Linked DNA regions of Proteiniborus sp. DW1. The protein of the gene in region 2 binds, or shares a complex with, the protein of the main gene of each other region. Links are inferred from orthologs where the notes say so. Each region holds a gene or a part of one and is shown on either strand. Other genes may lie near its edges.

The links. Proteins that work in one complex are often made in the same cells at the same time.
Region 1: the proteins of smc (region 2) and DW1_RS08780 are in contact, whole or in part, in a crystal structure (PDB 3ZGX), measured with the Bacillus subtilis proteins. The link is inferred for Proteiniborus sp. DW1 from one-to-one orthologs.

Annotation. Positions count from the first base shown.
Region 1 is NZ_FMDO01000034.1:56,307-61,559, forward strand. The notes cover bases 1,344-4,275. They hold DW1_RS08780 (segregation and condensation protein A), read left to right. Parts: upstream 1,344-2,406; coding sequence 2,407-3,144; downstream 3,145-4,275. Other genes in these bases: DW1_RS08775 (D-alanyl-D-alanine carboxypeptidase family protein), read left to right, coding at 1,344-2,265; scpB (SMC-Scp complex subunit ScpB), read left to right, coding at 3,167-3,730; DW1_RS08790 (DUF2953 domain-containing protein), read left to right, coding at 3,890-4,275. Also shown: DW1_RS08770 (pyrimidine-nucleoside phosphorylase), read left to right, coding at 1-966; more of DW1_RS08775, read left to right, coding at 1,084-1,343; more of DW1_RS08790, read left to right, coding at 4,276-4,480; ytfJ (GerW family sporulation protein), read left to right, coding at 4,428-4,877; DW1_RS08800 (D-alanyl-D-alanine carboxypeptidase family protein), read left to right, coding at 4,944-5,253. UniProt on the Bacillus subtilis protein: Participates in chromosomal partition during cell division. May act via the formation of a condensin-like complex containing Smc and ScpB that pull DNA away from mid-cell into both cell halves.
Region 2 is NZ_FMDO01000037.1:3,939-10,403, forward strand. Bases 1,405-5,548 are described here. They hold smc (chromosome segregation protein SMC), read right to left. Parts: upstream 5,187-5,548; coding sequence 1,605-5,186; downstream 1,405-1,604. Other genes in these bases: DW1_RS09495 (elongator complex protein 3), read right to left, coding at 5,262-5,548. In the rest of the region: YlxM family DNA-binding protein, read right to left, coding at 1-265; signal recognition particle-docking protein FtsY, read right to left, coding at 374-1,237; more of DW1_RS09495, read right to left, coding at 5,549-6,356; rnc (ribonuclease III), read right to left, coding at 6,346-6,465. UniProt on the Bacillus subtilis protein: Required for chromosome condensation and partitioning.

The DNA.
Region 1 (5,253 bases), on a different replicon or contig from region 2:
TTAGATAAACTTGAATCTATTAAAGGCTTAAGAACCGAATTTTCTAGAGAAGAGTTTATTTCAACTGTGAATAAAGTGAAATTATGTATATGTAGTCAAACTGCTAACATTACACCTGCTGACAAGAAATTATATGCTTTAAGGGATGTAACTGCCACTGTAGATAATATTTCTCTAATTGCTAGTAGTGTAATGAGCAAAAAAATTGCTGCAGGTTCTAATGCCATTGTATTAGATGTTAAGGTTGGTAGTGGTGCGTTTATGAAAGAATTAGATGATGCATTTTTACTAGCTGAGGAAATGGTAGGTATAGGTAATAGTGTAGGTAGAGAAACAGTTGCAATAATATCTAATATGGATGAGCCACTAGGTTATGCAGTAGGTAATTCAATTGAAGTAATAGAGGCCATTAATACTTTACAAGGTAATGGACCAGAAGATTTTGTAGAGTTGTGCTTAACACTTGGTTCTATGCTATTAGTCTTGGGTAAAAAAGCTGAAAATATGAACTATGGTAGAGAAATGTTAGTACAAGTCATAGATAATGGAAGTGCTTATAATAAGCTACTGGAATTTGTTGAAGCTCAGGGTGGAGATGTAAATTATATTAGGAATACAGAGCTACTACCTAAAGCTAGCAATAAATTTGAAATATTAAGTGACTGTGATGGTTATATTAAGTCAATTGATGCTGAAGAAATAGGAAAATGTGCGCTAGCATTAGGGGCAGGAAGAGAGACGAAGGAAAGTAACATTGATTTAGCTGCTGGTATAATCTTGAATAAGAAGGTTGATGATAAAGTAAATAAAGGAGATGTTCTAGCATATTTGCTTTATAATGATCCAGACAAAGCTAAGGGCATTGATACCAAGTTAAAGAATGCTATAAAAATTGGTGACAAAAATAAAGAAAAAAAGAAGTTAATTTATGGAATTGTAGACTCAGATGGAGTAAAGAGGATGTAGTTTTTCATAAGCTTAGGAGACTAAAATGTAGTCTCCTTTTTTTGTATTTTTACCCTTGAATAAGTTATTAGATTGATGGTTAATATAAAATTAAATATTAGGTGAAAGGAGGATAAAATGAATAAGCTAGCAAGATATAGAAGAGTAATTAGCATAACAGCCATTTTATTGATATTAGTTACGCTTTCAAATCATTCATATGCAGAAACTGAGGAACCTTTTAAATTAGAGGCAAAATCAGCAATATTATTGGATGCAATAACTGGAGAAATTTTATTTGAAAAAAACATACATGAGAAATTACCCCCAGCTAGTATAACAAAAATTATGGTTCTTTTAATTGCAATGGAAGATTTAGATAGTGGAAAAATAAAACTTGATGATAAAGTTCAAGTAAGTTCTAATGCAGAAAGAATGGGTGGAAGCCAAGTATATCTAGAAGCTGGAGAAACCCAGATACTAGATGACTTATTAAAAGCTGTTTGTTTAAGGTCTGCAAATGATGCAGCAGTAGCATTAGCAGAGCATATATCAGGTAGTATAGATGTATTTGTTCAGAGAATGAATGATAGAGCAAAGGAGCTTGGAATGACTAATACCCATTTTAAGAATGCAACTGGACTACCTGATCCAGAACACCTTACTACTGCATATGATATTAGTTTAATGTCAAGAGAACTATTGAAACATCCTAAAATTCATGATTGGCTAACTATATATATGACTGATATTAAAGTAGGTAAAAATAAAGATGTAACTCAAACTCTTGTAAATACAAACAAACTAATACGAGATTATCAAGGTGCAAATGGATTAAAAACAGGTCTAACTAATGATGCAGGTCATTGCCTTGCTGCATCAGCCAAGAGAGGTAATTTGTCTCTAATAAGTGTAGTTTTGGGCGGACCAACATCAAATAGTAGATTTTCAGAATCAAAGAAGCTCTTAGACTTTGGATTTGCAAACTATGAGTCATTACCTATATGTAGAAAAGATGAGGTTGTTAAAAAAATTAAAGTATCCAAAGGAAAAGGAAACATTGTAAATATAGTTGCAGAAAGCGATTATAGTCTTCTAATACGAAAAGGAGATTCAAGAGAAATAGAAAAAGAGATAATACTTCCCGAAAAAATCAATGCTCCATATGAAAAGGGACAAAAGTTTGGAGAGATTGTATTAAAGAACAATGGTAAAGAAGTTGGTAGAGTAAACTTAGTTACAGAAGAAGGAATGAATAAGGCTTCAATTATTGATATGTTTAAAAAAGTCACAACCATGTTTTTAGGTAATTCTAAGTAATAGATTACAGGATATATGATATAATATATATCCTGTAATCTAGTTTTTTGCTAAAGTATGATAGGTTATGTCTATTGACAACAATTTTATATTGTTATATAAATTGATTGTTGGAGCAATTTATAATAGAGGGAGATAATAATGGAATATAAAGTAGTGTTAGAAGCTTTTGAAGGACCAATGGACCTACTTATGCATTTAATAGAGAAGGAAAAAGTTGATATATACGATATACCAATAGCTAAGATTACAGACCAGTATATAGAATACATTCAAGGTATGCAAAGTATAGATTTAAATTTGACCAGCGAGTTTTTAGTCATGGCTGCAACGCTTCTGGAAATCAAGTCAAAGATGCTACTACCTAAAAGCAGTAGTGATGATGAGCAATTAGAAATGGAAGAAGCAGACCCTAGAGAAGAGCTTGTAAGAAGACTAGTAGAATATAAAAAGTTTAAGTTGGTAGCAGAGAACCTTAAAACTAAAGGTGATACTCAAAGTAAGATTTTTTTTAAGCAGAAAGAAGAACTAGAAGAATTTATGGAACAGGATTCATTTGAATTAGAAAAAATAGACTTTAAAGAGCTATTTTTAGCATATATGAATATTCTAAATAAATCTAAGGAAAGTATAAAAAAAATAAATTTAGCTGAAATACAAAGGGACGAGCTGACTATAGAAGATTGCATGGACGATCTGGAAAATGTTATTAAAGAAAAGAAAAAAGTCAAATTTAATGAGCTATTTAAAGAGGATAGCACTAAAAATAGAGTTGTTGTTATCTTTTTGTCTATACTTGAGTTGATTAAATTAAAAAAAATTAAAGTAGTACAAGAGAAAAATTTCGGAGATATAGTAATTAAGAGTAATAATTTATAGAGTTAGACTAGAGGTGAACTTTATGGACAGTAGAGAAATAAAATCTATTATAGAAGCATTATTATTTACTTGGGGAGACCCTTTATCATTGGATGATATATCTGATGTGCTAGAGTTAGATAAACAATCTTTATCTAAAATTATGAGTGAAATGATTGATGATTTTAACTTTAATAGAAGAGGAATCCAAATTATACAGGTTAATGATAAGTATCAACTAAGTACTAGGCCTGAACACTTTGAATGGATAAAGAAATTATGTACTCCTAGGGTTAATAAAACCTTATCTAATGCTGCTCTTGAAACATTATCAATTATAGCTTATAAACAACCTATTACTAAAGCAGAAATAGAAATAATTAGGGGAGTTAAATGCGACAAAGCACTAAATACTCTAATAGAGAAAAATTTGATTAAGGAAATTGGAAGACTTGAAAAGACTGGTAAGCCAATTATTTATGGAACTACTGATGATTTTTTAAAATGCTTTGGTTTATCTACATTAGAAGCTTTGCCTTCTCTTGATGAAGACAATATAGAAGAGAACATTTTAGGTGAAATAAAAGATATCGATAACACAAAATAAATTTGTGTTATTTTTCTTTTTTTGGAAAAGATATTTAAATAGATAGTTAATCTTTATATGGAGTTGATATACTTGAATTTTTTTTTACTAATATTACTTATTGCTATAGTTATTATAATTGCTATAATTTTTATTCCGATCTATATTGAATTCATAATTATGAAAAAAAAGAAAAATAGCACCATAGGTGTAAAATTAATTTTGTTAAAGGGATTATTCAAATTTCAATATGAAATCGAATACTTAGATTTGGTTGCAAAAATTAATATGAAGGGGTATAAGCTAGACGAAAAAAAAGTTGAAAGCTATAAAATAAAGGAGAAGAAAGGATTTGAATTAGAATATATAATTGAACAATTCCATAATTTGAGAAAAAATCTAAGCTTATTTAGAAATATTATCCAATATATAGTAGAGAAAATTATTTTAGAGTCACTAAGCTTGAATGCTAGATTTGGGCTAGGAGATGCTGCACTTACTGGCATAACTTATGGGGCACTCTGGGCTGTAATGGGTGTTTTTTTAAATGTTCTATATAGTAATAAAGATGTTAAAAACTTAAGTGTAAAACTATGTCCAGATTTTAATGAAACTATTTTAGAAGTTGACTTTTTCTGCATAATAAAGATTAAATTTGCCCATATTATTATTGCAAGCATAAAAGGAATAAAAGTACTTATAAAAGGCGGTGTATTGAATGGCAGATCATCCTATTCAAGGTCTAATGAAGACAACAATGGAGAGTATTAAAGAAATGGTAGATGTAAATACAATAGTTGGAGACCCAGTTCAATCTCCTGATGGGCAAATAATAATACCTATCTCGAGGGTTTGCTTTGGTTTTGCTTCAGGAGGTACTGAGTTTAACTGCGCTAATGGAAAATATGAAGAGCAAAATGAAGGTAGTGATAAAAAGTTACCCTTTGGTGGAGGTACAGGAGCAGGAGTTTCTGTACAACCAGTTGCTTTTATAGTAGTAGGTAATGGAAACATGAAGTTGCTACCTGTGGATCAAAATGCAAATATAATAAACAGTATCTTGGACTTAATACCAAAAATGGCAAATGGAATACAGAACAAATTTAAGGATAAAGAACCTAAAGAAAAAAACACACAAATAATTACAGAAAGTAGCGGTAATAATTAGGGGCAGAAAAATCTGCTCCTAACTATTGACGTAACATATTTTTAGATTAATGGAGTGTTGTTAAATATGCTAAGAAAAATTAAAATAGTTGTAGTTATCTTAATTTCAGTTAACTTATTAGTAGGTTTTGCTTATCCTTCACCAAGTGCAGAAAGTGCGGTTTTGATTGACTCAAAAACTGGAAGAGTAATATATTCTTTAAACCATAATCTTAGGAGACCTATGGCTAGTACAACTAAAATTATGACTGCCTTATTAGCAATAGAACATGGCAATCTAGATTCAATAGTTAAAGTAAAGGAAAATGCTGTAGGAGTTGAAGGTTCAAGTATTTATCTAGTCAAGGGTGAGGAAATTTTATTAAAGGATTTGATTT
Region 2 (6,465 bases):
TACTATCTAAAATTTCTTTAATCTTTTCCTTGTTTTCAGAGAACTTTTTTACCAAACCTAGCTTCTCTTCAAAGATAAAAAGTTTTTTTTCGGTTCTTTTTAATAAATCATGAACTCCTTGTCTACTGATTCCAAGAAGCTCTCCAATCTCACTTAGAGATAAATCATGTATATAATAAAACTCAATAGCTGAATATTGCTTATCATTTAATAGTTTACCATAAAAATCAAAAAGCAATCCAATCTCAACAATTTTCTCAAACATAAAATCACCAGATTCGTTTTAGTGTAAAGCTATTTGCTTGACAGTGTTATTTTATATTATAATATACTCTTTGTCAACAATAAATATTAGAAAATACTAATCAAAAATTTATTCTTCAAAAATAGCCTCTACAAAACTTACTGGGTCAAAATTTTGTAAGTCATCTATCTTTTCTCCTACTCCAACTAGTTTAACTGGCACATTCAATTCTGATTGCACAGCTAAGACTACTCCTCCCTTAGCAGTACCATCTAATTTTGTAAGTACTATACCAGTTATATCGCATGCTTCTTTAAATACTTTTGCTTGAGAAACTGCATTTTGTCCTGTAGTAGCATCTACAACCAGCAAGACTTCTTTTCTTGCATCTGGATATTCTCTTTCTACAACTCTAAATATTTTACTTAGCTCATTCATTAGATTCTTCTTATTGTGTAGCCTTCCAGCAGTATCACATATTAATACATCAGTTTTTCTAGCTTTAGCAGCTTGAATTCCATCATAAATTACTGCAGCAGGGTCTGAACCTTCTTGGTGAGCAATAATTTCTACTCCTGCTCTATTTCCCCATTCTTGTAGCTGTTCTATAGCTGCTGCCCTAAAAGTATCACCTGCAGCTATAAGCACCTTTTTACCTTCTGATTTAAGTCTCGAAGATAATTTTCCAATAGTTGTTGTTTTTCCAACACCATTTACCCCAACAACTAAGATAATAGCAGGTGAAGGTTCAATATTGAGTTTACTAGATTCAGCACTTGTAAGTACTTCTCTAAGTACTTCTTTTAAAAGTTCTCTAACTTCTGATACTTCATTAACCTTTTTTTCTTTTACTTTTTGCCTAAGCTCCTCAATAATAGCTAGGGAAGTATTAACTCCTACATCTGCAGTTATTAAAACTTCTTCTAAATCTTCAAAAAGTTCTTCTTCCACCTTCTTATATGATTTTAGTATAGAATCTACCTTTTCAGTAATGCCTTTTCTTGTTTTTGAAAGACCACTTTTTAATCTTCCAAAAAAACCAAGCTCTTCTTTTTCATTTTTTTCTACTACTAAATTCTCTTGTTCTTCTACACTAATCTCTGCAACCTCTTGTACTTCGCTTTCCTCAATACCTAGATTATATTTTAAATCTTCCTCATCTACATCAATTAGATCCTCATGTAAGTTTTCTTCTAAATCCACTTCTATTTCATCTATATCTTCAATAAAGTGTTCATCATCAGAATCAGATTTTTCGTCTAATTCTGTAATAGTAAAGTCATCAATACTATTTTTATCATCTTCTTTTTGTCTTTTCTTTCCCCACTTGAATAGATTTTTGAACATTTTTAACCTCCTGTTAACTAGCTTTCTCATCATTTTTTTCTGTTAGCTTAACCGAAATTAATTTACTAACTCCTTCTTCTTCCATAGTTATTCCATATAAGGAATCTGCACATTCCATTGTTCCTTTTCTATGTGTTATTACAATAAACTGTGTTTCTTTTGAAAATTCTCTTAAATAATCAGCATACCTATATACATTTGCATCATCAAGGGCAGCTTCTATCTCATCTAGTATGCAAAATGGTGTTGGCTTAGTTTTCAATATCGCAAATAAAAGAGCTATGGCTGTCAATGCTCTCTCTCCACCTGACAACAAGGACAAACTCTGGAGTTTTTTTCCTGGTGGTTGTGCAATTATTTCAATACCACTAGTAAGAACATTTTCTTCATCTTCCAAAAACACATCTGCCTTACCACCACCAAACAATTTCACAAAGACATCGCTGAAATTGGCTTTAATTATATCAAAGCTTTCCTTGAACTGTTGTTTCATTTTTAATTTCATATCCTTAATTACAACATCTAAAGATTCCTTTGCCTCTATCAGATCTTTCTTTTGAGCTGATAAAAATTCGTATCTTTCACTTACTTTTACAAATTCTTCAATTGAATCTAAATTTATATTTCCTAAGCTTCTTATTTTATTTTTAAGTTCCCGAATTTCATTTTGAAATCTTGTCACGTTTTCAATTTCTTTCTTGTACTTTAGTGCCATCTGATAAGTCATTTCGTATTCTTCCCACAGCTTGCTATTTATATTATCCAGCTGTAGATTATACTTTTCTTGCTTTAATTCCAGAGATGAGATACTCTTTTGTAGTTCATTAATTGTTCTATTCATTTCATTAAGCTTTTCCTGGTCTGTATAATAGGCTTGCATAAAGTTATTTCTTTCAACCTTCACTTCATCAAGCTTAATATCGTATTCCAAAAGTTCCTCTGATAGTTTCTTTTTGTCTTCAGCTAATGAATCTACTCTAGCCCTTTCTTTAGTTATTTCTTCCCTATTGTTCTCCTGCTCCATAACTTTTCTCTTAAGATCTTCTTCCAACTTAAATCGAATGCTTATATAATTATTGATCGATTCAGTTGTAGTTTTAATTTCCTGTTTCATTGTTGCTATTTTTACTTGTAGCTCTGTGTTCTCATTTATTAGACTGTCTTTTATATTTTTTTGCTTTTCAAACTCTTTAGTTAACTCTTCTATTTTTATTTGTATCAGCTTAGCTTTTTCATCTAAGTCTATTATTTCGCTTTCTAAATCGCTAATATCAACATTTGAAGTATAATTTTCATTTGAAAGCTGGTTTTGTTCCCTCATATATTTTTTTATCAATGTATCATTTCTCTCATTGTCCGTAATAAACTGATTATACTTATTTTCTAATTTAACCAATGTAACATTGATATTATTAATTTCATTATCAATATCTAAAATTCTAGTTTCTAACTCAGCTTTTTCTTTCTGATAATCCTGTATTTTTTTGATAATGTTTGAATAGTTACTATTTAACTCCTTTAATTCTTCTTCTAGTTCATTTATCTGTCTATCTCTTCCTAATATATTTGTATTACTAGAATTAAAGCTTCCACCTGTCATCGAACCCCCAGGGCTAAGTATTTCACCATCGAGAGAGACTATTTTATATTGATGCCCAGTTTGTTTTGAAAGTATGATTCCATCGTCTAAGGTTTCCACTATTAACACTCTGCCTAGTAAGTTTTCAAATATAGTATTGTAATCACTATGAAAATTAATTAATTCTGATGCAACTCCTATAAAACCTTTACATTGTATTCTACCTTTTTCTGCTATACTTAATCCCCTAGCTTTCATAGAAGAAATAGGCAAAAATGTCACTCTTCCAAGCTTATTCTTTTTTAAGAAATCAATTATAACTTTGGCATCTTCTTGAGTTTCTGTAACTATATTTTGCAGTGATGATCCTAAAGCTACTTCAATAGCCCTTTCATATCGCTTGTCTACTCTAATAAGTTCAGCAACTACTCCTTTTACACCTTTCCCTAGTTTTTTATCACTTTTACATGCTATTAGAGTATTTTTTACACTTTTATAATAGCCTTCATATTCATCCTTCATTTCAAGAAGCAATTTCAAGTTTGATAATTTCCCATGAATTTGACCCTTTATATTATCAGCATTAGACTTTAATGCTTCTTGTTCCCTTGTAATTTGCTCCCTAATAATTACTTTTTCTTTTTTTTCTCTATTCAGTTCCTCTAAGCTACTTTTATATTTAGTTAATTCTTCAGAAATGCTATTAGCTAGCTTACTATTTTCTTCACTCTGCAATCTAATACTCTTAATATCATGTTCTATTTGCTCTATTCTTTTATTGATACTTTTACTAAATGTAGATATGCTATTTAATTTGCTTTTTCTATCTGCAATTTGGTTTAGGTATTGAACTAAATCTCCCTTCTTATTCTCAATGCTATCTTCTGTTTCTTTCATACTATTGATTAGACTATCTAATTCTAGAGCCTTATTTTTTAGTTGTTTATTCAAAGCCTCAGTTTCTTTTTCGAGCTCCTGTTTATAGTTTAATTCTTCATTTTCTTTTTTATTTGAATCCTCAATTTGCTTTTTAGTTAACTCTATTTCACTTAAAAGTCTTTCTGTTTCTTTTTCTAGATAAAATATTCTTTCTCTACTTAGCTTCAATTCACCTTCATGTTTTTCAATTGTATTTTGAGTTGAATATTTTGAACTTTGAAGCTCCTCTATTTTTGCATCCATTTTATCTATTTCATTTTTTACCTTATTATATTTATTTTCAAAAGCATTTCTTTTTTCCTCGTTATATTTAAGTTGTGAAATAACTAACTCTCTTTGGGCTTCTAAATGGCTTATTTCTTCTTTTAATCTATCGTACTCTCTAACAAAAAGACTAACTTCTAAATCCTTTAGATTTTCTGAAAGCAATAGATATTCCTTTGCTTTTTCTGATTGATTTTGCAAAGGCCCAATTTGGTTTTCAAGTTCACTTATAATATCATTTATTCTTAATAAATTTTCCTTTGTCTTCTCTAATTTTTTTTCTGCTTCTTCCTTCCTAGTCTTATACTTTACTATTCCAGCTGCTTCCTCAAATATCATCCTTCTATCTTCGGATTTTGTACTTAATATTTCATCTATTCTACCTTGTCCAATAATTGAATATCCATCTTTACCAACACCTGTATCCATAAAAAGTTCTCTTACATCCTTTAGTCTGCATGAGTTTTTATTGATATAATATTCACTTTCACCTGACCTAAATACTCTACGTGTAACACTAACTTCTGTATAGTCTATGGGGAGACTTCCATCTTTGTTGTCTAATACTAATGTTACCTCTGCAAATCCAGTAGGTTTTCTGTTATTGGTACCAGAGAAAATAACATCCTCCATTTTACTTCCTCTTAATGTTTTTGCACTTTGTTCACCTAGAACCCAACGTAAAGCATCTGAAACATTACTTTTTCCGCTTCCATTGGGTCCTACAACAGCTGTAATACCGCCCTTAAATTCAATTTCAGTTTTATCTGCAAAGGATTTAAAGCCCTGAATCTCAATTTTTTTAAGATACAAATCCACACACCTCAATTCCTAGGAATAATAACATAATCTGAATTAATAGCTTTTATTGAGGGATTCTTTAGATGTCTAGCTTAGGACAAGCAGACCTTTTTTTAATAAGTACTTTTTTGTAAGCTCTTTTACTTCAACCCTATGTTTTATGCCTTCATTTACTATAAAAAAATAATCCTTGCTAATATCTTCAGCCATAACCTTTACTTTTTTAATACCATATCTTTCTTCTAAATATATTAAATTAGATGATCTTTGACCTACAAAGTTTGATATCTCTTTTTTATTTATATATACTTGAATAGATTTATTTATTTTTTGAATATTAGCAAAGAGAATCTCTAGATATTCTCTATAAATCCTTCCCTCAACAAGTTGTCTAAAAGCGGGATGAAAAGGTCCAGCTATTACATCCTTATTTTCTGCAATATTATCAGTAGGTTGTAATCCAATTCTAATAACATTTATATCATTGTAATTAAATAACATCAACAAATCAACACATATTCTTATAGCCTCATCTAAGGACAAAGGAATATAAGTCCCCTCTTTATATTTCTTTTCGAGAAATGTTTCTTTGATAACTAATGTAGGATATATGCGCACGATGCTAGGTTTTAGGTTAATAAGTTGTTTTGCAGTAAAAACTTCCTTTTCATAGTCGCTTCCCGGAAGACCAGTCATCATTTGCAAACCAAGTATAAATCCATGTTTCCTAATTAATTTTGATGCATTTGCTACATCTGTATCACTATGACCTCTATAACTATTTTGTAGAACATCCGGACACATTGATTGGACTCCTAGTTCAATAATATCAACATTATATTGTTTCAATAAATCTAGTCTCATGCCATCTATATAATCAGGTCTTGTGGATAGGCGAATCCTATTTATTAGACCTCTTTTCTTATAGTCACAAGCTATATCTAAAAGCTCTCTTTGAATATCCATATCAATTCCTGTGAAACTGCCCCCAAAAAAAGCTATTTCTAGCTTTTCGTTAGTTTCAGGAATAGTACTTAAATAGGTGTCAATAGTATCTCTTATACTATGTGTATCAAAATTAGCTTTACTCTGCGCTATTTTTCTCTGATTACAAAAAATGCAGTCATGAGGACATCCGATATGAGGAACAAATATTGGAATTATATGATGTCTAATGCTCATTTTCTTTTTCCATTCTTTCTAGTGCTATTTTAGCTGCATTTTGCTCTGCTTCCTTTTTACTTTTTCCTAAACCCTTTCCTAAAGTTTTATTTCTTACTACAACTTCAGT